Linked DNA regions of Spiractinospora alimapuensis. The main gene of each other region encodes a partner of the protein of the gene in region 2 in a complex. Links are inferred from orthologs where the notes say so. Each region holds a gene or a part of one and is shown on either strand. Other genes may lie near its edges.

Region 1 (14,870 bases), 1.6 Mb from region 2 along the record:
GGCGCCAACCACTCGGGGAGGTCGGGGCCGGGGATGGCGAGGTCGCAGGCATCGGCGAGTGCCGCGCCGCCGCCGATACCGAAGGCCGGAGCACCCGCGGCGACCACCCGGCGGGCGAGTTGTGCGGTGCCCTCAACCGTAGGGCCGTCGTTCGCCGCCACCAGGATGGCGGGGGTCTGTTGGTCCACCACGGCGATCGGCCCGTGGAGGAGGTCGGCGTAGGAGAGGCCCATGGCGTGGAGGTAGCAGGCCTCCTTGAGCTTGAGGGCGGCCTCCAGCGCGGTGGAGAACGCCAGTCCGCGCCCGGAGATGACCGCGCCGTGCACGTCGCTGAGGCGCTCGACCACACGGTCGACGGAGGCGGTGGGTTTGGCCAGCAGGTCCTCGACGGCGTCGGGCATGGCCCGCAGCGCGTCGGGGTCCAGCTCGGCGCCCAGGCCGAGCGCCAGAACGGCCAGGGCGGCGAGCTGGGTCGTGTAGGTCTTGGTGGCGGGAACCGCGACCTCGGGGCCGGCGCGGGTGACCAGCGTGAGCTCGGCGGCCTCCGTGAGCGTCGATCCGGGACCGTTCGTGATGCCGAGGGTTCGGGCGCCGCAGTCGCGCGCCCACGCGAGTGTGTCCACGATCTCGGCGGTCTCACCCGACTGGGAGAGGCCGACGGCCAGGACCCCGGAGAGGTCGACCCGCGCCTGATACGTGGTGGCGATCGACGGGGACGCCAGCGTCGCGAGCCGCCCGGCATGGGCCTGGATGAGGTAGCTGCCGTAGACGGCGGCGTTGTCGGAGGACCCTCTGGCGATGAAGAGCACCTGGCGCGTCGAACGAGCCAAGGCGGCGATCTCCTCGCGCTGTGCCATCAGGCTGTCCACCGTGTCGCGGAGCACGGCCGGCTGCGCGGAGATCTCCGCACTCATGAACGTAGGCATCGACTCTCCTGGGGGCTGGTCTAGACCACTGGGATCAGCCTAGGACATGCCGGTTGCCTACCCGCGCACCCCACCCCACACTCCGGCCCCCGACGCGCGGTCCGCGCTGGTCGGACCTGGAAACGTGAATGCCGGGCACGTGCCGTGTCACTCGGCACATGCCCGGCGGGGTCCCCCGGTGGGCGGTGGTCAGCGGGCGACCTGCTCCGTGACGCGTTCGATCGCCCCGAGCGCGGCGTCGGGCTGGTCCACGTGGATGTAGTGGCCGGCCTCCTCGGCGGTGCTGAGCTCGCTGGCGCTGGAGACCGCCGTCCACTGCTCCTGGCCCTCACTCCACACCCGCTCGAGCTCGTCGCCGTACTCGGGAACCTCACCGAGGTACTGGACGCCGTGCTGGACGATCTCGGTGGGAATGTCCCCGGCGGACCGGACCGCCGGGTCGCTGTCGATGGTGATGGCCTCGGGGTTCTCACCGCCGAAGAGGGCGAGATTCTGCTCCCGGACGTCGGCGCCCTCGCCGGTGGCGTCCTCGGGAATCACCCCGGTGATGTCGTCGATCATGGTCGGGGAGGTGGCGTCCAGGAGCACCAGTCCGGCGACCTGATCGTCGTCGGGGGCGTGGCGGGCGGCGATCAGGCCGCCGAGCGAGTGGCCGACCAGGACCACCGGGGTGTCGTCGCCGGCGACGTCGTTCACGACCTCGCTGAGTGTTCCTCCGGCGTCGGCGATGCTCTGGGGCCCGGCGGGCTCGTCACTCTCCCCCTCACCGAACCGGTCGTAGGAGCAGACGCGCTCCTCCTCGGCGATCGTCTCCTGGAAGTCGACCAGGGTGTCCAACCCGTCCCCCATGCCGGCCATCAGCAGGATGACGGGACGGCCGTCGGCGGGAGTGCCGGAGCAGGAGACCTGGACCGCCCCTCCCTCGACGTCCAGCATCTTCGTTCCGGTGAACAACTGCCCCTCGTTCGCGAGCTCCTCCGCCGCCGACTCCACGTCATCAGCGGCCTCCTCCAGGTCGGACCGCGCCTCGGACAGCTCCGAGCAACCGGTGAGGCCGGCGGCGGAGAGGCACAGTGCGGTCAGGGCGGTCGCACGGAGAGCGCGGGGCATGATGACTCCAGGAGGGGTTCGGGATGTGGGAGACACAGGCGCCGGTGCCGAGGCGACCGCCGGACGGGTGCCCCGGTGGCCGCGCCCCGCGAACGGAGCGCCGTAACTGGGTGACAACGCTACGGATGTGGCGCCCCGGGGACATCACCACTCAGTGGACACGTGCCTGTCCCCCGCACGGGGGACAGGCCAACCGATGGCCCCAGCCCCCTCTTTCCCACCGACCGAGGAGGATCCGAAGTGACCAGCAAGTTCACCGAGCTCGTCATCGACTGCGCCGATCCCGTCTCCCTCGCGGAGTTCTGGTGCGCGGTCCTCGACTACGAGGTCCAGGAATCGGAGGACGGGTTGGTGATCATTGGTTCGTCCGCGGTCCCCGAGGGACGTACGCGGCCCGGGCCGGTGCCGCCCGCCCTCACCTTCGCGCGTGTCCCCGAGGGCAAGACGGTCAAGAACCGGCTCCACATCGACCTCAACCCCGTCGACCGGGACCAGACCGACGAGGTTCGCCGGCTCCTGGCCCTCGGCGCCCGCCACGCGGACGTGGGACAGGGCGAGCAGAGCTGGGTGACCCTTGCCGACCCGGAGGGCAACGAGTTCTGCGTCCTCGCCTCCCGCCACCCCTGAGAGGCCGCGACACCGCTACGCGGACGCATCCGCGGCTCGGGCGCCGGTGGCGGCGTGACGTGCGGCTCCCCAGACGACGAGCGCGCACAGCGCGAAGCCGGCACCGAGCACGCTGGACCCCGCCCACCCGTGACTGGCGTACACCGTGGTGGTCGCGACCGCGCCGAGGGCCGAGCCGAGGGCATAGAACAGCATGTACCCACCGATGACACTGCTCGTACGGTGCGGGTGGGCCGTGGTGAGCACGTGTTGGTTGCTGACGTGCACCGCCTGCACCGCGAAGTCGAGCACGACGACGCCGGCGACGACCAGCCACAGCGACCAGGCCGCCTGTCCGGAGGCGAGCCACGAGGCGGCGAGCAGCACGATCGCGCCACCGGTGACCAGGTGGGCGTGCCCGGCGTCGGCCCACCGTCCCGCCCGGACGGCGCCGAGCGCGCCGGCGAGTCCGGCGATTCCCAGGAGTCCGACCTGGGCGGTGTCGAGATGCCACGGCGCCGCCGCGAGCGGGAGTGCCAGGCCGCTCCACAGGGTCCCGAAGGAGGCGAAGAGGAAGAACGCGATCAGCCCGCGCGAGAGGAACAGCCGGTCCCGGAAGAGCAGCCGGAGCGACACGAGGACCTGGCCGTAGGGCGCCCGGGCGGAGCGTGGGTCGGCGGGGAGGAGCCGGAATACCAGCGCTGTCAGCGCCACGAGGAGCAGGGTGAGCGTCACGTAGACCGCCCGCCACCCGAGGAGCGAGGCTAGGGCTCCGGCGACCACCCGCGCACCGAGGATGCCGATGATGACGCCCGAGGTGACGACTCCGATCGTGCGTCCTCGCTCGGCCTCCGCCGAGAGGTCGGCGGCGAAGGCGACCGTGGTTTGGACCACGACCGCGAAGAGGCCGGCGAGGACCAGGCCGACCAGGAGCAGCCAGTACTGGCCGGCGACGGCGGTGAGCACGGTTCCGGTCGCGGCGAGGAGCAGGTGTCCGGCGATGAGCGCGCGCCGGTCGAAGATGTCGCCCAGCGGGACGAGCAGGACCAGGCCGACGAGGTAGCCGAGCTGACCGGCCGTGACGATCCATCCCAGGTCCCCCTCGGCGACCCCGAGGTCGCCGCCCACCCGCGTGAGGACGGGTTGGGACACGTAGATGGTGGCGACCGCGACGGCGCACACCACGGCGAGCAACATCCTGCGGCCGAACGTCAGACTCACGACCATCCTCCAATTGGTTGCACATTGAAACCATTTGGAGGCTAGGGCAGAATGGTTTCAAACCGCAACCGTTGAGGAGGGGTGATGACCGAGGGGACGACCCACGCCGACGGCATGGACTGGACGGACCCCCACTGTCCGGTCGCGCGCACGCTGGACCTGGTGGGTGACCGGTGGAGCCTGCTGATCATCCGCGACGCCATGGACGGCGCGCGGGCCTTCACCGACTTCCAGCACCGCACCGGGATCGCGCGCAACATCCTCACGCGACGCCTGCGGCACCTGGTCGAGCGCGGAATCCTCGACCGGCACTCCGCACCGTCAGGCCGCCGGCAGGTGTACGCCCTCACCGCGGCGGGCCGGGACCTGTTCACCACCATCGTGAGCCTGCGCCAGTGGGGCGAACGGCACGCGTTCGCGCGGGACGAGGGGCACTCGCTCCTCGTCGACGAGAGCGGTGTGCCCCTGCCGGAGCTGCGCCCCACCGACTCGCACGGAATCCCCGTGGACGTCGACACGACGACGGTCCAACGGGCGAACTGAACACGGCGCCGCAGACCTCGCCGCCTGGCGGCGCCACGGGACCGGATCGGGTGGAGCGTGCCCCACGGCCCCGAACGCACACAGGGCCGGCGGCAAGACTCCCGCCGGCCCCGCCACCACGTCGATCAGCGCGTCTTGGGGTCTCCGTGACAACGCTTGTACTTCTTGCCGGAGCCGCAGGGGCACGGGTCGTTACGGTTCACCTTGGGCAGCGTGTCGACCTTGGTGGCGCCCTGCTGGGCCGCCGCGTCCGGGTCCGCCGGTTCGGTGTGCCGCTCGATGTCACCCTGCTCGTCGGGAGCGGAGTACTCCAGCTCCTCCGGGTGGCCCTCGGCGTCGACGTCCGGGATGACGACGCCGTCCTCAGCCGCCGTGGGGGCCTCGGTCGTTCCGGTCGCGGAGCCGCCCGTGCTGGCCAGGGATCCTACGGCCACGGCGGTGCTCGCGGCGCTGGCGGCCGTGATGGTCCGCTCCTGCCCCGGCATCTGGACCTGGGTCTGGAAGAGCAGCGACGCCGACTCCTCCTTGCTGGCCTCGTGCATCTCCTTGAACATGTCGAAGCCCTCCCGCTGATACTCGATCAGCGGGTTGCGCTGGGCATAGGCCCGCAGCCCGATACCGGACTGGAGGTAGTCCATCTCGTAGAGGTGCTCACGCCACTTACGGTCCCGCACCTGCAACAGGATGCTGCGCTCAAGCCTGCGCATGATCTCGGAGCCGTACTCCTCCTCACGCGCGTCGTAGACGTGCTCCGCGTCCTCGATGACCCGATCCCGGATGATGTCCGGAGTCAACGCGTTGATCGAGCCGCCGTTCTGCTCGACCAGCTCCTCGTGGGTGAAGGTGATCGGGTAGACCTGCTCGAACGCCGTCCACAGCTTGTCGAGGTCCCACTCCTCCGGGTCGCCGACGCTCGTGGCGGAGTCGACGTAGCCGCCGAGCACGTCCTCGATCTGGTCCAGCGCCTGTTCCTTGAGATTGGCCCCCTCGAGGATCTCCCGGCGCCGCTTGTAGACGACCTTGCGCTGCTCGTTGAGCACGTCGTCGTACTTCAGGAGGTTCTTGCGGGCCTCCATGTGCTGCTGTTCGACGGTGCCCTGTGCGGTCTGGATCGCCCGGGTGACGGTCTTGGACTCGATCGGCTGGTCATCGGGGATGCTCAACCGGTCCATGATCATCTCGACGCGGTCGCTGTTGAACAGCCGCATCAGGTCGTCGCGCAGCGAAAGGTAGAACCGCGACTCCCCCGGGTCCCCCTGGCGACCGGAGCGGCCGCGCAACTGGTTGTCGATCCGGCGGGACTCGTGCCGCTCCGTGCCCAGCACGTACAGACCACCGGCCTCGATGACCTGCTTGTGCTCGGACTCGACCTCGCTCTTGGCCTTCTCCAGCGCGGCCGGCCACTCCGCCTCGAACTCCTCCGGAGTCTCCAGCGGGGTCAGCCCCCGGGCCTGCAGCTCCTCGTTCGCCATGAACTCGGGGTTGCCGCCGAGCATGATGTCGGTACCGCGACCCGCCATGTTGGTCGCCACCGTGACGCCGCCCAACCGACCCGCCCGCGCGATGATCGACGCCTCACCGGCGTGGTTCTTCGCGTTGAGCACCTCGTGCGGGATCTTGCGTTTGGTGAGCATGCGGGAGAGCATCTCGGACTTCTCGACGCTGGTGGTGCCGACAAGAACGGGCTGGCCCTTCTCGTGGCGCTCCTCGATGTCCTCGACGATGGCCTGGAACTTGGCCTCTTCGGTCTTGAAGATCATGTCCCGCTCGTCGGAGCGGACCATGGGCTTGTTGGTCGGGATTTCGACGACGCCGACCTTGTAGGTCTGGCTGAACTCGGCGGCCTCGGTCATGGCCGTACCGGTCATCCCGGCCAGCTTGTCGTACATCCGGAAGTAGTTCTGCAGGGTGATCTTCGCGAGAGTCTGGTTCTCGTTCTTGATCGCCACTTTTTCCTTGGCCTCGATGGCCTGGTGCATGCCCTCCTGGAACCGACGGCCACGGAGCACTCGCCCGGTGAACTCGTCGACGATGAGCACCTCACCGTCCTTGACGATGTACTCCTTGTCCCGCCGGAAGAGCTCCTTCGCCTTGATGGCGTTGTTCAGGAAGCTCACCAGCGCGGTGTTGGAGGACTCGTACAGGTTGTCGATGCCGAGGGTGTCCTCGACCTTCTCGATCCCGGCCTCGGTGATCGCGACGGTGCGCTTCTTCTCGTCGACCTCGTAGTCGACCGTGTCCCGCAGCTTCGGCGCGATCTTGGAGAACTCGGTGTACCAGCGGGAGTTCTGCTCCGCGGGGCCGCTGATGACCAACGGGGTACGCGCCTCGTCGATGAGGATGGAGTCCACCTCGTCGACGATCGCGTAGACGTGGCCGCGCTGGACACAGTCCTCCAGCGCGCGGGCCATGTTGTCCCGCAGGTAGTCGAAGCCGAACTCGTTGTTCGTCCCGTAGGTGATGTCGGACGCGTAGGCCTCTTTGCGCTCGGCCCGGGTCATCTCCGGGTGGATCACGCCGACCGTCAGACCGAGGAAGTTGTAGATCCGGCCCATGTTCTCCGCGTCACGACGGGCCAGGTAGTCGTTGACGGTGACGATGTGCACGCCCTTGCCGGGCAGGGCGTTGAGGTACGCGGCGAGCGCGGAGGTCAGGGTCTTGCCCTCACCGGTCTTCATCTCCGCGATGTTGCCCTGGTGCAACGCGGCGGCGCCCATGAGCTGCACGTCGAACGGGCGCTGACCCAGGGTCCGCTGCGCCGCGACCCGGACGGCGGCGAACGCCTCGGGCAGGACGTCGTCCAGGCTCTCGCCATCGTTCAACCGCGAGCGGAACTCACTCGTCAACTCGCGAAGGTCGCCATCGCTGAGCTCGGTGAACTCCTCCTCGATCGCGTTGACCTGTTGCGCGATCCGGTTGAGTTTGCGCAGGACCCTGCCTTCACCAGCACGCAGGATCTTGTCGAGTATGGCTGGCACTTGGTGTCGCTCCTCGGGAGAGTCGTGGCCCGCACACCCGCTGGCGTGTCGTTCCTAGCTTTCCATCGTAGGGGAGCCGCGCCACATTACGCGCCGTCAACCGTGCTCTGGGGAATCGGAACCGCGCGTGCGCGGAACAATCACGCGCGAACAATTCCCGGCGGCCGGGACATGGGCGAGTACCGGCCCCCGTGCCACGGCCCGACGAACCCGAACGACCCAGGCCACACCGGACGTGTCGGTCGTCCGACGACGCTCGCCGCCGGACGACCGGCACGCGCACGCCGCTCACCGCGGCGCGGTGGCCACACTCATGAGGGAGGTGACTCAGTCAACCAGTCGGAGCACTCCGTAGTCGAAACCCTTGCGCCGGTAGACGACGCTGGGCGCGTCCTTCTCCTCGTCGTGGAACAGATAGAAGTCGTGACCGACGAGTTCCATCTCGTGGAGCGCCTGGTCGATGCTCATCGGTTTGGCGCGGTGCACCTTCTCGCGCACGATGACCGGGCCGTCCCCCTGGGTGTCGAGCTCGACCTCGCCGTCGACATGGTGACGCCGGGCGGAGGGGCCAGGCTCCTCGAGCGTCGACGCCTCCTGTTGCCCGGGGACGGCGGCCGGCGCCGGGTCCAGGTCTCCAGAGAGGTGGCGGGTGGCGGCGGCCACCGATACGGGGGTGTGGTTGCCTCGGTGGATCTTGCGCTTGTCCACCACGCGGCGAAGGCGGTTCTCGACGCGCTCCAAAGCGGCGTCGAGCGCGGCGTAGCGGTCGGGAGCCGAAGCCTCTCCCCGGATCACGGGCCCCACGGAGTGGATCGTCAGCTCCACCCGTTCCCGCTCGTCCTGAACCCGCGAGTTCGGGCCCTTGGACACCTCCACATCGATGGTCATTCCCTTGCGCTCCCACTTGGAGAGCTTGGCCAGCTTGTCCTCGACGTAGCGCCGATACTTGTCGCTGACCTCCGCGCGCCGACCCTTGACGATGATGTCCACATGTCCCCCTTCATCGCACAACTGGCGGATCCTCGGGCAACAAGCCCGGAAAGCTTCGCGTCCTCTCGAGTTGTCGATGCCGTATACCCGAAGTACCCGCGCACATCCGGAGCGAACATGCACCCGCCTGGCCGACCTGGTCTTCGTCCCCACATTCGCCTGCTGAGGATCCCGCGGCGCTTCATGGCCACTACTGTCCTTCTCCCGAGCCCAGGGGTATCGGACCCCTGGTCCAGGGCAGGGCTTACATCTAAGCCGCACCGTGATCGGTCGACGAAAAGTCGCCTTACGTGGGCCGTTTCGCCTGCGGCTGGCATCGGCTTGCCAGTGCGACGGCCGGCGATGCCGGCGTCCCACTCGACGCAACCACGGACCCAGGCGGGTGCCATACCTGGAACGCTAGTCGCAGATCGCGCCGATTAACAGGGGTAACGGCCCACTGGTCACATGCGCTCCGCCACGACCACCGCGCCACACGAATCGAATCCCCCACCATGCAGGGCACGCGCGGCCTCGCGGAGCGTGGCGCCGGTCGTCACGACATCGTCGACGAGGACGACGCGGACGTCGGGGTCCCGTCCACGGGCCAGACGGCGCCCCGCGCCCTTGAGCGTCATCGTCCCGCGCAGGTTCGCGCCGCGTTCCGCGGCGGAGAGCCCGACCTGGTCCCGGGGAACGCGGCGAAACCGCAGGACGTCCGCCACCCGCACCGCACACCCCCGCGACCGGGCGACGGTGGCCGCCGACCGGGCCAGGGTCCGCACCGGGTCGGTGTGCCTGCCCGCCGGCCGCGTCCGCCGGCCGGGCACCGGAACCAGCGCCACCCGCCCGCCCCGGGGAAGCAGCGCCGGCAGCGCCGCGTTTCCCAACGCCTCCCCGGCCGCGGTGGCGACGTGCCGATGCCCGTCGCGCTTCATGGCGAGGACGAGCTCACGCAGGGCGCCGGCGTAGGGCCCCAGGGCCCAGGAGGAGGGGCCCCCGGCCCGAGGCGCGCACATCCGGGGCGCCGCCCCAAGGACGTCCCGACAGTCCGGGCACAGCATCCACCCCGCGCGCCCGCAGCCGGGACAGCGCGCGCCCCACAGCAACTCGGCGAACCCGGAGAGAAGCGCGAGACGTGGACGAAGGTGGAGTCGCATACCCCCACGGTGGGCGGCCCGGGGCGCGCCCGCCAGCGCGCGACACATCCTGTGGACGGACTCCCCACCCCAGTCGGGACCCACCACGCGGCACGGGTGGCCGCTGCGTTAGGTTTCTGCCCATGGGTCTACGACACACCGTCCTGTTCCGCTGGACTCCGGAGGTCACGGAGAACCAGATCGCCGAACTCACCAGTCGTCTGGAGAAACTCCCCGAACTGATCGACGTCCTGCGCGCCTACTCCTACGGCCCCGACCTCGGGATCAGCTCCGGCAACTTCGACTTCGCCATCGTCGCCGAGACCGCAAGCGTTGAGGACTTCGTCACCTACCGCGACCACCCCGAACACCAGGCCGTGGTCACCATCCTCCGCACCATGGCCGCCGACCGCGCCGCCGTACAGTTCTCCGTCTAGCCCGAGACATGTCCCGCGCCCCGGCCGCCCCTACCCCGGGTAGACCGGTCGGCTGCCTTCCGCGACGCGTTGCCACATGAGGCGGTCGTTGGTGAGCCAGACGTGGCCGTCGTCGACGCCGGCGAGGATGGGGACGCCGGGTGCGGCGTCGATGCCCATCATGCCGGCGCCCGTGACGGCTCCGGCGCTGGTGGACTCGACTCCGCCGCCGGCAGAGACGAGATAGGCCTGCATGGCGCCCCTGCCGCTGCGGCCCAGCACCGCGAGCTGGTCGGCGGTACGCCAGGCGACGTCCTGGTACTCGTCGAGGTCGGTCGCCAGCGGGATGAACTCGCCCAGGAAGACGCTGTCGCCGTCGTCAACGACGCGACCGATCACCAACTGGGTCTCCTCGCCGTCACGGACGAGCGCGGCGACGCGGCTGCCGTCGCGGGACGCTCGGAGTTGGGGGATCTCGGCGTCCTCGAGTTCGGGGGCGTTGACGCGGACGGGGTCGGTGCCGTCGCGCAGGAGCCAGACCTGGCTGGTGACCTCCTCGTCCTCGCCCTCGGAGCGGTCCTCCACGACCCACAGGTCGCCCTCGGCGTCCCACGACAACGCGCCGTAGGTACCGTCGGCGAGCACCTGCTCGAAGTCGGCACCCTCGGCCATGTCGGCGACGAGCACCTCCTCCTTGCCCACGGCGACGCCGGCGACCCGCTCCTCGTCGAGGTCGACGGCGTAGCGTTCCACGGGCACGTGGCCGGTGCCCGCCTCGCCCTCGACCGGGGTCTCCTGCAGGTCCTCGTCGAACCGCACCAGGGCGCCCTCCCGGGCGAGATACCCGGGCGCGCCCTCGGGCAGCCCGGAGGGGTCGACGCCGTTCCAGGCGGGATCGGCGGTCTCGAGCCATCCGCTGCCGGCGCCGGGGATGTTGATGTCCTCCCCGTCGACCCGCATCCGGAACTCCTGGACCTCGGGCAACTGCTTGAGTGTCCACGCGAGCTGGGCGGCCATCTGGAAACGCTGTTCGCCCGACGCCTCCTCGACCTCGCCGCCGAGGTCCACCGTCAACTGTCCGGACTGGTAGGCGGTCGCGATCTGAAGGTGCGCGGGGAAGGAGGTGGACACCGCCGGGGCGAGCCAGTCGGTGGGGCCGGCCAGCAGGTGGTTGGTGAGCTGGTGGACGAGGTCCTCGGTGGAGTGTTGGGGCAGGAGCACGTTGTCGGGGACGAGCGTTCCCGACGGCGCGAAGAAGTAGAGGTTGAGGGAGCGGTAGGCGCGTTCGACGTCGTGACTGCTCAGGAGCAGCTCGTCGGGGAGGGCGGCGATGCGCCACTCATCGTTGACCCGCTCCAGCGCGAGGGTCGCCTCGACCTGGGCGCCCTCGTTCGCGGTGCGGAACTGTCCGTCGGCGGCGACCGTGGCGACCTGGTTGGCGCTGAGGACGACCTCGGCGGTTCCCTCGTCCTCGTCCATCTCCACGACGTCGATGTCCATGGGCTCCTGGCCGTCGTAGACCAGGGCGGTGTCGTCCGGGCGCCACTCGGACTGTTGGTCGGGGGTCATGAAGGCGCGCGCGGCCCGGAACTCGTTCTCGAAGCTGCCCATGGAGGCGAGGAACTCGCGCACGAGTTCGCTGGGGGTCACGCCGGGCTGGGGAGGCACGGGGACGAGGCGGACGAAGGGGTCGCCCTGGTCATCGGGGTCCAGGTGGGCCTGGCCCTGGGAGACGGGACCGCTGGTCGGGATGCTGGCGCAGCCGGTGAGCACCCCGAGGGCGCACGCCACCGCCACCACACCACGCCCACGCCGGGTTCGGATCACTGTGCCTCCTCTCCGGTGCGCGACGGCGTCGCGTCGACGTCCACCTGTACGGGCGTCTGGTAACTGGAAGCGGGTTGGGTGAGGGAGATCTCCGGTGGGGCCAGCGGCAGGGGCGAGCCCTCCAGGACGCTGCCGTGGGTACGCGGCAGCGAGAGGCGGAACTGCGACCCCTTGCCGGGCGACCCCCACGCCTGCAGCCATCCGCCGTGGAGCTGGGCGTCCTCCTTGGCGATGGACAGCCCCAGCCCGGTGCCGCCGGTGGTGCGGGTCCGCGCCGGGTCAGCGCGCCAGAAACGGTCGAAACAGAGCTGGGCCTCTTCCTCGCGCAGCCCCACCCCGAAGTCGCGGACGGCCACGGCGACCGCGTGCGCGTCGGCCGCGGCGGCCACCACGATGTCCTTGTTCTCGCTGTGCTCGACGGCGTTGACGATGAGGTTGCGCAGGATGCGGTTGATGCGTCGCACGTCGACGTCGGCGGTGCAGGGCTCGGCGGGCAGCCGGAGCTGGATGGTGATCCCCCGCCGCTCGGCGAGCTGTTCGGCGTCGCCGGCGGCCTCCATGACGAGGTCGCGCAGGTCGGCGGTCTCCACCGAGAGGGTGACCGCGCCCGCGTCGTGCCGGCTGATCTCCAACAGGTCGGCGAGGAGCTCCTCGAACCGTTGGAGCTGGCTCTGCAGCAGTTCCACGGAGCGCGCCATGGTGGGATCGAGCTCGTCGCGGTCGTCGTAGAGGAGGTCTCCGGCCATCCGGATGGTCGTGAGGGGCGTGCGCAGTTCGTGGGAGACGTCGGACACGAACTGGCGTTGCACCTTGGAGAGTTCCTCCAGCTCCTGGATCTTCTCCTGGAGGTTCCACGCCATGTCGTTGAACGACTCGGCGAGGCGCGCCAGGTCGTCCTCACCACGCACCTGCATCCGCTCGGCGAGGTCACCGGAGCTGAGCCGTTCCGCCGAGCGCGCGGCCTCCCGCACGGGCGTCACGACCTGGCGGGTGACCAGGGACGCGATGGCCGCGAGGAGGAGGATCAACGCGAACGCCGCACCGATCATGGTGCGTTCCACGAGCTGCAGCATCTCCTGCTCGGCCGTGAGCGGGAACACGTAGTACAGCTCGAACGCGGTGGAGAGTCGGGCCCCGACCACCAGCGCCGGCGTCGTCTCGCCGCCCTCGGAGAGCGCCGCGTAGGTGTGGAACTGCGAGCGCAGCTCCGATGCCTGGACCTCCTCACGCAGGCGATCCGGCACCGTGTCGGCCGTGAGGCCGCCACTGATCCGACCTGGCATGTCGTCCTGCGAGGAGAGGATGGCCACTTCGTACAGGCCGGTCGCCCCGCTGCGCGCCGTCAGGTCGGCGGTGATGTCGTCGAGCTCGCGCTCAGGCTGGTCGGTGTTCTGCAGTTCGTTGAGGGCCGTGTTCAGGCCGACCTGGTGGTCGTTGTAGGCAGCGCGCTGCTGCGCGTCCAACAGGCCGTCCTGAACCTGGTACATCAACATGAACCCGATGGCCAACGTCACCACACTCGAGAGAAGCAGTGTGGTGGCCACCACCCGAACCTGGAGCGACTGACGCCATGTCGCCCGGACCGCGAGAACGAACCTGTGGACGGAGCGCCTGGTCGCGTTCACGACCCGCCACCCCGCACCACCGAACCGTTGCCCGCGCCTCCGGGACGTCTCAGAGTCAGGCACTGTGCACGTCAGCCCGTGCCGGCCTTGTAACCAACGCCCCGCACGGTCACCACGATGTCCGGACGCTCAGGGTCACGCTCGATCTTCGCGCGCAACCGCTGCACGTGCACATTCACCAGGCGGGTGTCGGCGGCGTGCCGATAGCCCCACACCTGCTCAAGGAGAACTTCACGGGTGAACACCTGGCGCGGCTTGCGCGCGAGGGCCACCAGAAGGTCGAATTCGAGAGGAGTCAGACTGATCGGCTCACCGTTGCGACGCACCGAGTGTCCGGCGACGTCGATGGTGATGTCACCGATCTGCAGCACCTCGGGCGCTGGTTCCTCCGTGCGGCGCAACCGGACCCGCACCCGCGCGACGAGCTCCTTCGGCTTGAACGGCTTGACGATGTAGTCGTCCGCCCCCGACTCGAGTCCGAGCACGACGTCGACGGTGTCGCTCTTCGCGGTCAGCATCACGATGGGGACGCCCGACTCGGCGCGGATCTGACGGCACACGTCGATGCCGTCGGCGCCGGGCAGCATGAGGTCGAGCAACACGAGGTCCGGCTTGGTCTCCCGGAACACCTCCATTGCCTTGTCCCCGTCATGCACAAACGATGGTTCGAAGCCCTCACCTCTGAGCACGATGCCCAGCATTTCCGCAAGAGCGAGGTCGTCATCGACGACCAGTACGCGTCCCTTCATAGAACTCCCGGCGCTCATGGACACTCCCCGTAGTCGAGAGGCCACTGGGGCGCCCTCTCCTTTCGGACACATCTGCCGCGCGGGACCGACTTTGGTCCGGTGTCAGCGGGTTTCGGCGCGGAACGCGCCTCACGTGGAACACCTACCTTGCCGTCTCACCGTCGGCGCGTCCAGACGGCAGATATCGAAAGGATACAAAACCCACGGAAGTGCCGACCGCTGTACAGGACGTCACCAGGTCTCCTGACATCCACAACGCCGCGCGCCACGGGCCACGCGTTCTTCCATCTCGCATACCGTGGGGCTCGCATACCGTAGGACGAACAATCCGGACTCCGCTGCCCCAGGAGGTGTCGGTAAGTGAGCCAGGACGACAGCCAGGGATGGCGGGCGCCCGACAGCGCGCGCCCCTCCGAGCCGGCTGTCGACTCCCCGTGGGCCGTCCCCGGTGGAACGCCGCCTCCCTCCCCGACCTCGCCCACGCCGCCGCGGCACGACCCCGGCTACGGTTACGGAGCGTCCGCGCCGGGAGGCCCCCCGCCGGGCTATCCCCCTGGCGGGTTCGCCGCTCCGGGCTACTCCACCCCCCACCAACGGCCACCCGAGCCGAGGCCGGGCATCATCGCCCTGCGCCCGATCGGGATGAGCGAGATCTTCAACGGCGCCTTCGGATACATCCGCCGCAACCCGCGCGCGACGCTGGGCCTGTCGGTGATCGTGATGGCGGCGGCGAGTGCCGTGGAGAGCTACGGCGCCGCCGT
Region 2 (14,386 bases):
ACGCCTCCAGCGACAGGGCGAGGATCCCCCACACCGAGAAGCTGATGAGGTTGACGCCGCCCCACACCGTCCACGGGACCACCACGGCGGGGTGGCGGAGGACCGAGGATTCCTGACGGGCCAGGGGCCCCGCGGCGGGCCGCGGTTCCAGTTCCCGACCGACGGTACTGAGGTCGCTGGCGGGAAGGTCACGCGTGAGCGGCACGAGGTCCGCCAGCGTCCGTGCCCCGTAGACGACCTCGAGGCGCTCCTGCAACTCCTCGCCGTCCAACCGCCCCTGTGCGTAGTTCTCCCGAAGCACCTCGGCGACCTGGTCGCGGTCGGCGTCGGAGGCACGCACGTCGGGGTTGTTCATAACGCCATCTTCAACGCTGGAAGGGGGTCACGCAATTCCACCAAAGTCACGACATCGCACGACCTTGGTGGAGGGTGACGTCACCAGCCGGAGTCGACGAACCCGAGCTCGCTGATGCGTTGGCGGTTCTCCGCGCGTGCGGTGAGCACACGCGGTCCGTCCGCGGTGATGGCGACGGAGTGCTCGAAGTGCGTGGACTTCGCACCGTCCTGCGTCACGACGGTCCAGCCGTCGTCGAGCTGGACCACGACCTCGGTGCCCATGGTGACCATCGGCTCGATCGCGAGGCACATGCCCTCGCGGAGCTTGATCCCCTTGCCGGCCTTGCCGTGGTTGAGCACGTGCGGCTCCATGTGCATCTGCGTCCCGATGCCGTGCCCGCCGAACTCCTCCACGTTCCCGAAGTCGCCCTGGGAGTGGATGTAGGTCTCGATCGCGTGGCCGATGTCCCCGAGGCGCTTCCCGGGACGCATCTCGGCGATACCGCGCCACATGGCTTCCTCGCACACCGACATGGCGACGCGCTCGGCCTCGGTTCCGCCGCCGATCGCGACGGTGATCGCCGAGTCCCCGTGCCAGCCGTCCAGGATGGCGCCACAGTCGATGGAGACCAGGTCCCCGTCCCGGAACTCCGTGCTCTGGCTGGGGATGCCGTGGACGACTTCCTCGTTCACCGAGACGCAGATGGACCCGGTGAAGCCGTGGTAGCCCTTGAACGACGGCACCGCCCCAGCGGACCGAATCGAGTCCTCGGCGATCCGGTCCAGCTCCAGTGAGGTCATGCCCGGGCGGATCTCGGCCCGCAGGGTGTCGAGCGTGGCGGCGACGACCCGCCCAGCGGCCCGCATCAGGTCGATCTGCGCTGGGGTCTTCACCTCGACCTTGGACCGCCCCTTGCGGAACATCAGGAGGCCTCGCCCACGCCCAGCGCCTTCACCGCGCGACGCGTGACATCCTCGACCGCGCCGATCGCGTCGATCCGCACCAGGAGCCCACGCCGGTCGTAGAAGTCGACCAGCGGAGCGGTCTGCTCCCGGTAGACCTCCAGGCGGCGGCGGATCGTCTCGGGACGGTCGTCGTCGCGCTGGAAGAGTTCGCCGCCACAGACGTCACAGACGCCCTCGGTCTTCGGCGGGTCGTAGTCGAGATGGTGCACGTGCCCACACTTACGGCACGTGCGCCGCCCCTCCAGACGCCGGACGACTTCGTCCTCGTCGACGACGAGCTCCAGCACGGCGTTCAGCTCGGTCGCGAGGTCGCTGAGCATGGTGTCCAGCGTCTCGGCCTGCTGCACGTTGCGGGGGAACCCGTCGAGCAGAAACCCGTTCTTCGCGTCGTCCTCCGCGAGGCGATCGCGCACCATGGCGTTGGTGACCTCGTCCGGAACGAGGTCTCCTTTGTCCATGTACGCCTTCGCCCGCTGCCCAAGCGCGGTGTCGCCGCTGATGTTGGCCCGGAAGATGTCGCCGGTGGACACCTTCGGAATCGCCAACCGCTCGGCGATGATCTGTGCCTGGGTGCCTTTGCCGGCCCCTGGAGGTCCTACCAGTACAACTCGCACTATCGCAGAAAACCTTCGTAGTTCCGCTGCTGGAGGTGACTCTCGATCTGCTTCACCGTGTCCAGCCCCACAACGACCATGATCAGGATGCTTGTGCCACCGAAGGGGAAGTTGGCGGACGCTCCCGACGCCCCCAAAGCCACCATCGGCAACACACCGATAAACGCCAGATACAGCGCACCAGGGGTCGTCAGCCGCGCGAGCACGTACTCCAGGTACTCGGCAGTGGGTCGCCCCGGACGAATACCCGGGATGAATCCACCGTACTTCTTCATGTTGTCGGCGACGTCAGTGGGGTTGAAGATAATCGACACGTAGAAGAACGCGAAGCCCACGATGAGCACGAAGAACGTCGTCAGGTAGACCGGGTGCGTGTCGGCGGGGTTGAAGTAGGTCGTCAGGGTCCGGGCGAACCAGCCGTCGGACTCCGGCCCCACGAACCCGAGGAAGAGCTGCGGCAGGTAGAGGATCGCCGAGGCGAAGATGACCGGGATCACACCCGCCTGGTTGACCTTCAGCGGGATGTAGGTGGAGCTGCCGCCGTACATCCGGCGCCCGACCATCCGCTTGGCGTACTGCACCGGGATCCGGCGCTGCGCCTGCTCGACGAACACCACACCGGTGATCAGGGCGAGGCCCGCGGCGATGATGATGCCGAACATCCAGGGGCTTTCCTCCGCCCACATCCGGCTGATCTCGGCGGGGAAGATCGCGATGATCGCGGTGAAGATCAGCAGCGACATGCCGTTGCCGACCCCACGCTGGGTGATCTGCTCGCCGAACCACATGATCACGGCGGTTCCGGCGGTCATCACGACCACGATGGTGATGGTGGCCATCAGCTCGTTGGGCGTGCCGAGGAACGGCATGTAGTCCTGCGGGTTACAGGGCCCCTGTGCGCCACCGAAGAGCTGCCCCGTTCGGGCGGTCGCCACGATGCTGGTGGACTGCAGGACGGCGAGCGCCAGCGTCAGATAACGCGTGTACTGCGTGATCTTGGCCTGGCCGCTCTGGCCCTCCTTCTTCAGCGCCTCCAGGCGCGGAATCACCACCGTCAGCAGGTTCAGGATGATGCTGGAGGTGATGTAGGGCATGATGCCCAGCGCGAAGATCGACAGCTGTAGTAGCGCCCCACCGCTGAACATGTGCAGGAGCGAGTACAGCCCCGTCTCGTCCGCGGCTCGGACGTCGGACACACACTGGCTGATCGCGACCGAGTCAATCCCAGGGGCCGGCACCACGGAGCCGAGCCGGAACAGCGTCAGGATAAACAGGGTGAACAGCAGCTTGTTACGCAGGTCGGGCGTGCTGAACGCACGGACGAACGCACCTAGCACGTCTCCTCCTGTGCGGCACCGGCTACGGGATCGCCTGACGGCATCGCGGCCGATCCGGGATCGTCGGGGGCTCTCATTACCTTGAGTTACCTGGCCATGGGGACACGGTCAGCGTGAGTGGCCGCCCACGCCTCCGGGGTGCTGGATCGATGGATCACCCACACCCCACACCACGGGCACCGGAAGTGCCGAGTGCGGGGGAGTTAGGAACCATCGAACCGACCCTAGCAGCCCATACGACTGGACGCCGGCTTCTGCACCCTTCAATCAGGGTGAGCCGCCGGCGTCCAGAGGGTGGATCATGCCTAGGACTCCGCGATGCTGCCACCCGCAGCGGTGATCTTCTCGCGGGCCGAGTTCGACACAGCGTCCACGTTGACCTGGACCGCGACCGAGATGTCCCCGGTCCCCAGGATCTTCACGCGGTGGTTCTTGCGCACTGCGCCCCGCTCCGCCAGCCCCGCCGCGGTGACCTCGCCACCGTCCGGGTAGAGCTCAGCGATCTTGTCCAGGTTGACCACCTGATAGGTGACCTTGAACAGGTGGTTGCTGAACCCCTTGAGCTTCGGGATCCGCCGGATCAGGGGCATCTGGCCACCCTCGAAACCGACCGGCACGGTGGACCGCGCCTTGGTTCCCTTTGTTCCGCGGCCAGCGGTCTTGCCCTTGGAAGCCTCGCCGCGACCCTTACGGATCCGCGCCTTCTTGGCTCCTTCGGCGGGACGCAGGTGGTGCAGCTTGAGCGGCTCGTCGAGCGGACTCTCACTCATTAGCGACCTCCCTCCGCACTGTCACCGGCCACGTCCTCGACGTCGACCAGGTGTGACACGACGTTGATCTGTCCGCGCACCTCGGGACGGTCCTCACGCGTGACGGACTTGCCGATACGCCCGAGGCCGAGCGTCCGCAGCGTCTCGCGCTGGTTGTGCCGCCCACCGATGGAGGAACGGACCTGCGTAATCTTCAACTGCGCCATGGCTAGACCGCCTTCGCTTCCGCGCGTGCGCGCAGCATGGCGGCCGGGGCGACCTCCTCCAGCGGAAGACCACGGCGGGCCGCGATCTCCTCCGGACGGCTCAGACCCCGCAGGGCGGCGACGGTGGCGTGCACGATGTTGATCGGGTTGGACGACCCCAGCGACTTGCTGAGGATGTCGTGGATACCCGCGCACTCCAGAACCGCACGCACCGGACCACCGGCGATAACACCGGTACCGGGAGCGGCCGGCCGCAGGAGCACGACTCCGGCGGCGTCCTCGCCCTGGACCCGGTGGGTGATGGTGCCCTGGATCCGCGGGACCTTGAAGAAGTTCTTCTTGGCCTCTTCGACACCCTTGGCGATGGCGGCGGGAACTTCCTTGGCCTTGCCGTAACCGACACCGACCATCCCGTCACCGTCGCCCACCACCACGAGTGCGGTGAAGCTGAAGCGACGCCCGCCCTTGACGACCTTCGCCACGCGGTTGATCTTCACAACACGTTCGATGTAAGAGACACCCTTGTCGGCGGAGCCGCCGCGGCGATCGTCGCGGCGCTCCCGCCGCTCGCCGCCGGCGCCGCGCCGCGGTGCTGCAGCCATCAGTGATCCCTCATCTCGTCAACGGGCAGTTCCTGCCCGGGGGTGCTAACTCCGCTCACAGCTCCAGCCCCCCACTGCGCGCCCCATCGGCGACTGCGGCGACCCGGCCGTGGTACTTGTGGCCTCCACGGTCGAACACGACCGTGGTGACTCCGGCCTGCTTGGCGCGCTCGGCGACGAGCTCCCCAACCTGCCGGGCCTTGTCGGTCTTCTCCGCCGTCGCAGAACGAAGGGAGGTGTCCATCGTCGAGGCGGAAGCCAGCGTGTGGCCGGCAACGTCGTCGATGACCTGGGCCACCATGTGCCTCAGCGAACGCGTGACAACCAGACGCGGACGGACCGGCGTACCGGCCACCTTCTTGCGGACCCGCCGGTGGCGCCGTGCCCGGGCTGCGTCGCGGGAAGCGGAGCTCCCCACTTTCACGGACTTCGACATGCCTACTTACCAGCCTTCCCGGCCTTGCGGCGGATCCGTTCGCCTTGGTAGCGCACGCCCTTCGCCTTGTACGGGTCAGGCTTGCGCAGGGCACGAATGTTGGCCGCGACCTGCCCAACCAACTGCTTGTCGATCCCGTCCACGTGCAGAAGCGTCGGCTTCTCCACCCGGAAGGTGATGCCCTCCGGCGGCTGCATCGGGATCGTGTGACTGTAGCCCAGGGAGAACTCCAGTCCGGAGCCCTTCGACACGACGCGGTAACCCACGCCGGTGATCTCCAGGGTCTTGGTGAAGCCCTGGGACACACCCTGGATCAGGTTCGCCAGCAGCGCACGGGTCAGCCCGTGCAGCGAGCGAGTGGCCGGAAGATCATCCGGACGGCTCACCTGAATGGTGCCGTCCTCCACCTCAACGATGATCGGATGGTCAACCGTGTGCGAGAGCTCGCCCTTGGAGCCCTTGACCTTGACGTGCTGCCCGTCAACCGTCACCTCGACACCCGAGGGAACCGGGATCGGCAGCCTACCTATACGCGACACAATCCCTCCCTCACCAGACGTAGGCGAGGACTTCGCCGCCCACGCCATTCTTCTTCGCCTGCTTGTCGGTCATCAGTCCACCGGACGTCGAGATGATGGCAACGCCCAGGCCGCCGAGTACGCGCGGCAGGTTGTCCTTCTTCGCGTACACCCGCAGCCCCGGCTTGGAGACCCGGCGCAGTCCGGCGATGGAGCGCTCCCGGGTGGGGCCGTACTTCAGGTCGACCACAAGGTTCTGCCCCACGGGCGCCTCGGCGGTCCGCCACCCTTGGACGTAGCCCTCCTTCTGCAAAATCTCGGCGATGTGCGCCTTGATCTTGGAAAACGGCATGCTCACGGTCTCGTGATACGCCGAGTTCGCGTTGCGCAGACGCGTCAACATGTCTGCGATCGGGTCGGTCATCGTCATGGCCGATTGGCCCTTCCTCACCGCGGTTTCCGCTGCGGGATCTCACTCCCGGTCACAACCGTTCCCCCGCGCTAGCACGAGGCGGACCTGCGGTGTAGTCATGGATGTTCACGCGTTCGGGCGCGAGCGATCGCTCGTGCCATACCGCGGTGAACACCCGGTTGATTCTGTCTGTGTCCGGCTGGGGCGCCGGCTGCCAGCTACCAGCTGGACTTGGTGATGCCCGGCAGCTCGCCGCGGTGGGCCATCTCCCGGAAGCAGATCCGGCACAGCCCGAACTTGCGGAAAACCGCACGGGGCCGTCCGCACCGCGAGCAACGAGTGTACGCGCGCACGGAGAACTTCGGCTTCCGGTTCGCCTTCGCGATCAGTGACTTCTTCGCCATACTCTTCCCCTCAGGCTTCCTTGAAGGGGAATCCGAGCCGCCGGAGCAGGCTGCGCCCCTCCTCGTCGGTGGTCGCCGTCGTGACGACGGTGATGTCCATGCCCCGCTGACGGTCGACCTTGTCCGGGTCGATCTCGTGGAACATGACCTGCTCGGTCAACCCGAAGGTGTAGTTGCCCTGACCGTCGAACTGCTTGGGCGACAACCCCCGGAAGTCCCGGATTCGCGGAAGCGCAAGGCTGAGGAGGCGGTCGAGGAACTCCCACATCCGGTCGCCCCGGATGGTGGTGTTCACACCGATCGGCATGCCCTCACGCAGCTTGAACTGCGCGATGGACTTACGCGCGCGGTTAATCCGCGGCTTCTGCCCGGTGATCAGGGAGATGTCGGCGACCGCGCCCTGGATCAGCTTCGCGTCCCGGGCGGCCTCACCAACACCCATGTTCACCGAGACCTTGACGATCCCGGGAACCTGCATCACGTTGGCGTAGCCGAACTCGTCCCGCAGCGCGGGAACGATCTCGTTGCGGTACGTCTCCTTGAGCCGCGGTACCGGTGGGGCGGCCCTGTCGTCGGCTGTTACCGTCATCAGATGTCCTTACCGGTACGGCGGGAGATACGGACCTTGGTCCCGTCCTCCTCGAAGCGGTAACCGACGCGCGTGGGCTTGCCGTCCTCCACGATCGCGACATTGCTGACGTGGATCGGGGCCTCGCGGGTGATGACCTCACCCTGCTGCCCGCCCGCGCGGTTCGCTCGCCTGTGCTTCTTGATGATGTTCACGCCCTCGACAACGACGCGGTCCTCTCGGGGAAGGGCCTTGACGACCGTCCCCGTGGCTCCCTTGTCCTTGCCGGCGATGACGATGACCTCGTCACCCTTTTTGATCTTCAAACCCGACATGGTCAGAGCACCTCCGGCGCTAGCGAGATGATGCGCATGAACTTCTTGTCCCGCAGCTCACGGCCGACGGGACCGAAGATACGGGTTCCCCGCGGGTCCCCACCATCCTTGATGAGGACTGCGGCGTTCTCGTCGAAGCGGATGTAGGAGCCGTCCGGCCGGCGCCGCTCCTTGGCGGCCCGGACCACGACGGCCTTGACGACATCGCCCTTTTTGACTCCGGCGCCGGGCAAGGCGTCCTTCACCGTCGCGACCACGGTGTCGCCGATGCCCGCGTAGCGCCGGCCCGAGCCGCCGAGGACACGGATGGTCAAGATCTCCTTGGCACCCGTGTTGTCGGCGACCTTGAGTCGCGACTCCTGCTGAATCACGTCTGCTCCTGATGCTTGCTTTGGGCTACTTGGCCTTCTCCAGGATCTCCACGACGCGCCAGCGCTTGGTCGCGGACATCGGGCGGGTCTCCATGAGGCGAACCCGGTCGCCCACGCCGCAGGTGTTCGCCTCGTCGTGAGCCTTGTACTTCTTCGTGCGCCGGATCACCTTGCCGTAAAGCGCGTGCTTCACACGGTCCTCGACCTCGACGACAACGGTCTTGTCCATCTTGTCGCTGACCACGTAGCCTTCACGCGTCTTGCGGTAATTGCGAACCTCGGCGGTACCGGTGTCACTCATTCGGCTGCTTCTTCCTTCGTCTCCTCAGCCGACTCGCCGGCCAGTCGCAAGATGCCGAGTTCGTGCTCACGCATGACCGTGTAGATCCGGGCGATCTCCTTGCGCACGATACGCAGCCGACTGTGGTTGTCGAGCTGGCCTGTGGCTGCCTGGAAGCGGAGGTTGAACAGCTCCTCCTTCGACTCCTTGAGCTTGGCGACCAGGTCCTCCAAGGACTGGTCCCGAAGCTCCTCGGCGGTCTGGGACTTGGCCATCACGCCTCCACTTCACACTGTGCGAACTTGCCTGACTGTGCTTCACGATTCATGGGAACTGCACTCACTCCCATGTGTCGCGCTTGACGAACTTGCACTTCATCGGCAACTTGTGCATCGCGCGACGGAGCGCTTCCTTGGCCACCGACTCCGGAACACCCGACAGCTCGAACATGACGCGTCCGGGCTTGACCGGCGCGACCCACCACTCGGGAGAACCCTTACCGGAACCCATGCGGGTCTCGGCCGGCTTCTTCGTCAGTGGACGGTCCGGGAAGATGTTGATCCAGACCTTGCCGCCACGACGAATGTGTCGCGTCATGGCGATACGCGCGGCCTCGATCTGGCGGTTCGTGACGTACGCCGACTCCAGCGCCTGAATGCCGAACTCACCGAAGTTGATGGTGGTACCGCCCTTGGCCCGGCCCCTGAGGCTCGGGTGGTGCTGCTTGCGGTACTTGACCTTCCGGGGAATCAGCATGTCTAGCTCCCCTCTCCCTCGGAGGACGGCTTCGCCGCGGCCTCAGGAGCGGACGCCTGCTGGCCGGATCCCTGGCTCGCCTGAGCCGGGGCTCCACCCTGCTGACCGCCCTGCTGGCCACCACGACGACGACGCTGCGACGAACGCTCACGACGCTGCTGGCCACCGCTCGGCGGACCGCCGGCGGCACGCTGTGCCGCCTGGGCCGCCTCGCGCTCGGCGCGGGTCTGCGGGGCCTCGCCCTTGTAGATCCACACCTTGACGCCGATACGCCCGAAGGTCGTACGGGCCTCGTAGAAGCCGTAGTCGATGTCGGCACGGAGGGTGTGCAGGGGCACGCGTCCCTCGCGGTAGAACTCCGAGCGGGACATCTCAGCCCCACCCAGGCGTCCACCACACTGAACGCGGATGCCCTTGGCGCCACCCTTCATCGCGCCCTGGATTGCCTTACGCATAGCCCGTCGGAACGAGACCCGGCTTGACAGCTGCTCCGCGACACCCTGAGCGACGAGCTGAGCGTCGATCTCGGGGTTCTTCACCTCAAGGACGTTGAGCTGGACCTGCTTCTTGGTCAGCTTCTCAAGGTCGGCGCGGATCCGGTCCGCCTCGACTCCCCGACGGCCGATCACGATGCCGGGACGGGCGGTGTGAATGTCCACCCGAACCCGGTCGCGGGTGCGCTCGATCTCCACCTTGGAGATTCCGGCGCGCTCCATGCCCCGGGTGAGGAGGCGGCGGATCGCCACGTCCTCCTTGACGTAGTCCTTGTACAGCTTGTCGGCGTACCACCGGCTCTTGAAGTCGGTGGTGATGCCCAGCCGGAACCCGTGCGGGTTGATCTTCTGCCCCACTATCGGGTCCTTCCCTTGCTCGTAGTGGACGAGGCCCCGACGGTCTCGCTGTCCGGCGACGCGACGACAACGGTGATGTGTGACGTTCGCTTGGTCACCCGGAAAGCACGACCGAAGCCTCGCGGCTGGATCCGCTTCAGGGTCGGACCTTCGTCCACCCAGGCGCGGCTGACCACCAGACTGTCGCGGTCCTGCTCGTCGTTGTGCTCGGCGTTGGCGATGGCGCTCGCGAGCACCTTGCCCACCGGTTCACTCGCTGACTGTGGCGCGAACCGCAGCACCGCCTGTGCCTCGTCTGCGGGCAGCCCGCGGATCAGGTCCACCACACGGCGGGCCTTTCGGGGCGTAACACGGACGAACCGTGCCTGTGCCCTCGTTTCCATCGCTCTTCCCTCGCAAAACTCGTCCCCCGTGGGGGGATGGCAACTGTTTCGACGTCCGTCGACGGCCACCTATCGGCGGCTGCGGCGGTCCTCTTTAACGTGGCTGCGGAAAGTGCGCGTCGGAGCGAACTCACCGAGCTTGTGGCCGACCATGGTCTCCGAGACGAACACGGGGACGTGCTTGCGGCCGTCGTGAACCGCAATGGTCAGACCGATCATTTCTGGAATGATCATGGACCTGCGTGACCAGGTCTTGATGACGTTCTTGCTGCCCTTCTCAAGCTGAACCTGCACCTTCTTCAAAAGGTGCTCGTCAACGAAGGGTCCCTTCTTTAGGCTACGTGGCATCGGACGTGCTCCTTACCGCTTCTTCTTGCTACGCCGACGCACGATGAGCCGGTCACTGGGCTTGCCCTTCTTCCGGGTACGGCCTTCGGGCTTACCCCACGGGCTCACTGGGTGACGCCCACCGGAGCTCTTGCCCTCACCACCACCGAGCGGGTGGTCCACCGGGTTCATGACAACACCACGGACGGTGGGCCGACGGCCCTTCCACCGCATGCGGCCGGCCTTGCCCCAGTTGATGTTGGACTGCTCGGCGTTGCCGACCTGTCCCACGGTGGCGCGGCACTTGATCTCCACCTGGCGCATCTCGCCGGAGGGCATCCGCAGCGTCGCGTACGCGCCTTCCTTGGCGAGGAGCTGGATGGAGGATCCGGCCGAACGGCCCAGCTTGGCGCCGCCACCCGGCTTCAGCTCCACCGCGTGGATCATCGTGCCGGTGGGGATGTTGCGCAGCGGCAGGCAGTTGCCCGGCTTGATGTCAGCCTGGGGGCCGTTCTCGATCTTGTCGCCCTGGCCGAGCCCGGCCGGAGCGAGGATGTAGCGCTTGGCGCCGTCGACGTAGTGCAGCAGCGCGATCCGCGCGGTACGGTTCGGGTCGTACTCGATGTGAGCGACCTTCGCCGGGATGCCGTCCTTGTCGTCGCGACGGAAGTCAATGACGCGGTAGGCGCGCTTGTGCCCGCCGCCCTGGTGCCGTGCGGTAATACGGCCGTTGTTGTTACGCCCACCCTTGGAGTGGAGCGGACGGACCAACGACTTCTCCGGCTCGGAGCGGGTAATCTCCACGAAATCGCTGGAGCTACCGCCACGCCGCCCGGGCGTCGTTGGTTTGAACTTGCGAATGCCCATCTTCTTCGCGCATTCCTTTCTGGGACACTCAGTCGGACCTGACGGATCAGGTGCCGAAGATGTCGATTCGGTCGCCCTCTGCCACGCTCACGATCGCGCGCTTGGTACCGGGACGCTGCCCGAACCCGAACCGGGTGCGCTTGCGCTTCCCGGGGCGGTTAAGCGTGTTGACGTTGGTGACCTTGACCTCGAAGATCTTCTCGACAGCCAGACGGATCTGGGTCTTGTTGGCGTCGGGACGGACGATGAACGTGTACTTGTTCTCGTCCAGCAGCCCGTAGCTCTTCTCCGAGATCACCGGTTCGATGATGATGTCCCGGGGGTCGACGATCCTCACTGCGCAGCCTCCTCGCGCACGCCACCGGCGCGCTTCTCACAGTGGCGCAGGAACGACTCGTACGCCTTCTCCGTGAACACGATGTCGTCGGAGAGCAGCACGTCCTGCGTGTTCACCTGGTCGGCGTCCAGCAGGTGCACCTCGGGGAGGTTACGCAGCGCGAGCCGGTTGACCTGGTCCTCGTGCTCGAGCACCACCAGGATCCGCTTGTTCTGCGTGATCTCCCGCAGAACGCGCAGTGCCGTCTGCGTGCGCTTGGCGGTGACGTCCTCGCCGACGAACTCGGTGACGACGTGGATCCGGCCGTGGTTGGCCCGGTCCGTCAACGCGCCCCGGAGCGCGGCCGCCTTCATCTTCTTGGGGGTCCGCTGGGTGTAGTCGCGCGGCTTGGGACCGTGCACCACGCCACCACCAGTGAACTGGGGTGCGCGGATCGATCCCTGGCGGGCGCGACCGGTGCCCTTCTGCCGGTACGGCTTCTTGCCACCACCGCGGACCTCGCCGCGGGTCTTGGTGGAGTGCGTGCCCTGCCGGCCCGCGGCCTGCTGGCCCACCACGACCTGGTGGATCAGCGGGATGTTCACCTGCTGCTCGAAAATCCCAGCGGGCAGCTCGACGGTACGGCCGGCCGCACCCTCAGGCGTCGTGACCTCGATGGCCGCCATCAGTTACTCGCCCCCTTCACCGCGGTGCGAACCACGACCAGACCGCGGTTGGGGCCGGGAACGGCGCCCTTGACCACGATGAGGCCCTTTTCCGGATCCACCGAGTGCACCTGCAGGTTCTGGACCGTCGTGCGCTCGTTGCCGGCGCGGCCCGCCATCCGCATTCCCTTGAAAACGCGTCCAGGCGTCGCGCATCCCCCGATGGAACCCGGGGAACGGTGCTTCTTCTGGGTACCGTGCGACGCGCCGAGGCCGTGGAAGCCGTGGCGCTTCATCACACCGGCGAAACCCTTGCCCTTGCTCTTGCCCGTGACGTCGACGTTGTCGCCGGCGGCGAACAGGTCCGCGGTCAGCTCCTGACCGAGGCTGTACTCCTCCGCGTCACCCGTACGCACCTCGACGTAGTAACGCCGAGGGGTCAGCTCGTGCCGACGCAGGTAGTCGCCGAGGGGCTTGTTGACCTTGCGCGGGTTGACGTTGCCGAACCCGAGCTGGACCGCGGTGTAACCGTCCGCGTCCTGCGTACGGATTCGGCTTACGACGCACGGACCGGCCTTCAGCACGGTCACGGGCGTAACCTTGCCGTCTTCGTCAAAGACCTGGGTCATGCCGAGCTTCTCGCCCACGATGCCCTTGATCTGCTTTGTCATGACCATGTCTGTGCGTCCCCTACAGCTTGATCTCGATGTCGACGCCCGCCGGGAGATCAAGCCGCATGAGGGAGTCCACGGTCTTGGGCGTCGGATCGATGATGTCGATCAGCCGCTTGTGCGTGCGCATCTCGAAGTGCTCCCGCGAGTCCTTGTACTTGTGCGGTGAGCGGATAACGCAGTAAACGTTCTTCTCCGTCGGCAACGGCACCGGGCCAGCGACCTGTGCGCCGGTCCTCGTGACAGTCTCGACAATCCTGCGCGCCGAGCTGTCGATGACCTCGTGGTCGTAGGCCTTGAGCCGAATGCGGATCTTCTGTCCCGCCATGGTGGCCTTGCCGTCCTTCGCTTCAGTGTCTTAAGTGCCACCGCGTGATTAAGGCTCGCGGTGGCCCCAGCCCGATGTCGTCGTTCATGACGGGCGGTCGGACCGTCCACGCGGTCCGACCGCCAATGCGCCGTCTTACTTGATGACCTTGGTGACCTGGCCAGCGCCCACGGTCCGACCACCCTCACGGATGGCGAACTTCAGGCCCTCCTCCATGGCCACCGGCTGGATGAGCTGGACGTGCATCGAGGTGTTGTCCCCGGGCATGACCATCTCGGTGCCCTCGGGGAGGGTGACCTCGCCGGTGACGTCGGTGGTACGGAAGTAGAACTGCGGCCGGTACTTGTTGAAGAACGGCGTGTGCCGTCCACCCTCATCCTTGGACAGGATGACAACCTGGGCCTCGAACTCGGTGTGCGGGGTGGTCGTGCCGGGCTTGATCACGACCTGGCCGCGCTCGACGTCCTCACGCTTGGTGCCGCGGAGCAGGAGGCCGACGTTGTCGCCCGCCTGACCCTGGTCCAGCAGCTTGCGGAACATCTCAACACCGGTAACGGTGGTGGTCTGCTTGTCTTCCTTGATGCCGACGATGTCGACGGTCTCGTTCACGTTGACGATACCGCGCTCGATGCGGCCGGTCACGACGGTGCCGCGGCCGGTGATCGAGAAGACGTCCTCGATCGGCATGAGGAACGGCTGGTCCACGGGACGCTCGGGCTGCGGGACGTTCTCGTCCACGGCGTTGAGCAGCTCCAGGACACCCTGGGCCGCGTCCGCGTCGCCCTCGAGGGCCTTCAGCGCGGAAACCTTGACCACCGGGAGGTCGTCGCCGGGGAAGTCCTGCTCGGTGAGCAGCTCCCGCACCTCGAGCTCGACGAGCTCGAAGATCTCCTCGTCGTCCACCATGTCGGCCTTGTTCAGGGCGACAACGATGTACGGAACGCCGACCTGACGGGCGAGCAGCACGTGCTCACGGGTCTGCGGCATCGGGCCGTCAGTGGCGGCGACCACGAGGATCGCACCGTCCATCTGCGCGGCACCGGTGATCATGTTCTTGACGTAGTCCG

The links.
Region 1: the proteins of secY (region 2) and secA are in contact, whole or in part, in a crystal structure (PDB 3DIN), measured with the Thermotoga maritima proteins. The link is inferred for Spiractinospora alimapuensis from one-to-one orthologs. Residues at the interface, in WP_004081795.1 of Thermotoga maritima: Glu108, Gly109, Glu110, Glu111, Ala236, Glu237, Arg238, Arg239, Ile240, Thr241, Ile242, Gln243, Tyr244, Ala245, Arg246, Arg247, Val248, Thr249, Gly250, Arg251, Arg252, Val253, Tyr254, Gly256, Ala257, Ser258, Thr259, Tyr260, Leu261, Pro262; in WP_004082002.1 of Thermotoga maritima: Glu261, Ala262, Arg263, Lys300, Ala301, Arg302, Thr303, Ile304, Ile305, Leu323, Tyr324, Asp325, Pro326, Val329, Ser330, Tyr333, Ile336, Lys340, Phe345, Val349, Glu363, Phe364, Tyr374, Ser375, Gly376, Gly377, Glu393, Ile395, Thr482, Ser483.

The regions. Positions count from the first base shown.
Region 1 is NZ_CP072467.1:2,660,699-2,675,568, forward strand. Bases 4,332-7,689 are described here. They hold secA (preprotein translocase subunit SecA), read right to left. Parts: upstream 7,385-7,689; coding sequence 4,532-7,384; downstream 4,332-4,531. Other genes in these bases: J4H86_RS12165 (winged helix-turn-helix transcriptional regulator), read left to right, coding at 4,332-4,406. Also shown: J4H86_RS12145 (SIS domain-containing protein), read right to left, coding at 1-914; J4H86_RS12150 (alpha/beta fold hydrolase), read right to left, coding at 1,116-2,036; J4H86_RS12155 (VOC family protein), read left to right, coding at 2,277-2,663; J4H86_RS12160 (MFS transporter), read right to left, coding at 2,679-3,869; more of J4H86_RS12165, read left to right, coding at 3,948-4,331; hpf (ribosome hibernation-promoting factor, HPF/YfiA family), read right to left, coding at 7,712-8,374; J4H86_RS12180 (ComF family protein), read right to left, coding at 8,818-9,513; J4H86_RS12185 (Dabb family protein), read left to right, coding at 9,636-9,929; J4H86_RS12190 (LpqB family beta-propeller domain-containing protein), read right to left, coding at 9,960-11,735; MtrAB system histidine kinase MtrB, read right to left, coding at 11,732-13,360; MtrAB system response regulator MtrA, read right to left, coding at 13,432-14,109; J4H86_RS12205 (glycerophosphoryl diester phosphodiesterase membrane domain-containing protein), read left to right, coding at 14,470-14,870. UniProt on the Escherichia coli protein: Required for protein export, interacts with the SecYEG preprotein conducting channel.
Region 2 is NZ_CP072467.1:4,222,665-4,237,050, reverse strand. What follows is about bases 1,085-3,958. They hold secY (preprotein translocase subunit SecY), read right to left. Parts: upstream 3,254-3,958; coding sequence 1,916-3,253; downstream 1,085-1,915. Other genes in these bases: rplO (50S ribosomal protein L15), read right to left, coding at 3,559-3,958; J4H86_RS19820 (adenylate kinase), read right to left, coding at 1,260-1,916; map (type I methionyl aminopeptidase), read right to left, coding at 1,085-1,260. Also shown: J4H86_RS19830 (DUF1707 SHOCT-like domain-containing protein), read right to left, coding at 1-355; more of map, read right to left, coding at 436-1,084; more of rplO, read right to left, coding at 3,959-4,023; rpmD (50S ribosomal protein L30), read right to left, coding at 4,023-4,229; rpsE (30S ribosomal protein S5), read right to left, coding at 4,232-4,831; rplR (50S ribosomal protein L18), read right to left, coding at 4,887-5,267; rplF (50S ribosomal protein L6), read right to left, coding at 5,270-5,806; rpsH (30S ribosomal protein S8), read right to left, coding at 5,817-6,215; J4H86_RS19780 (type Z 30S ribosomal protein S14), read right to left, coding at 6,416-6,601; rplE (50S ribosomal protein L5), read right to left, coding at 6,612-7,190; rplX (50S ribosomal protein L24), read right to left, coding at 7,190-7,495; rplN (50S ribosomal protein L14), read right to left, coding at 7,507-7,875; rpsQ (30S ribosomal protein S17), read right to left, coding at 7,901-8,176; rpmC (50S ribosomal protein L29), read right to left, coding at 8,173-8,430; rplP (50S ribosomal protein L16), read right to left, coding at 8,495-8,911; rpsC (30S ribosomal protein S3), read right to left, coding at 8,914-9,762; and 8 more genes. UniProt on the Escherichia coli protein: The central subunit of the protein translocation channel SecYEG. Consists of two halves formed by TMs 1-5 and 6-10.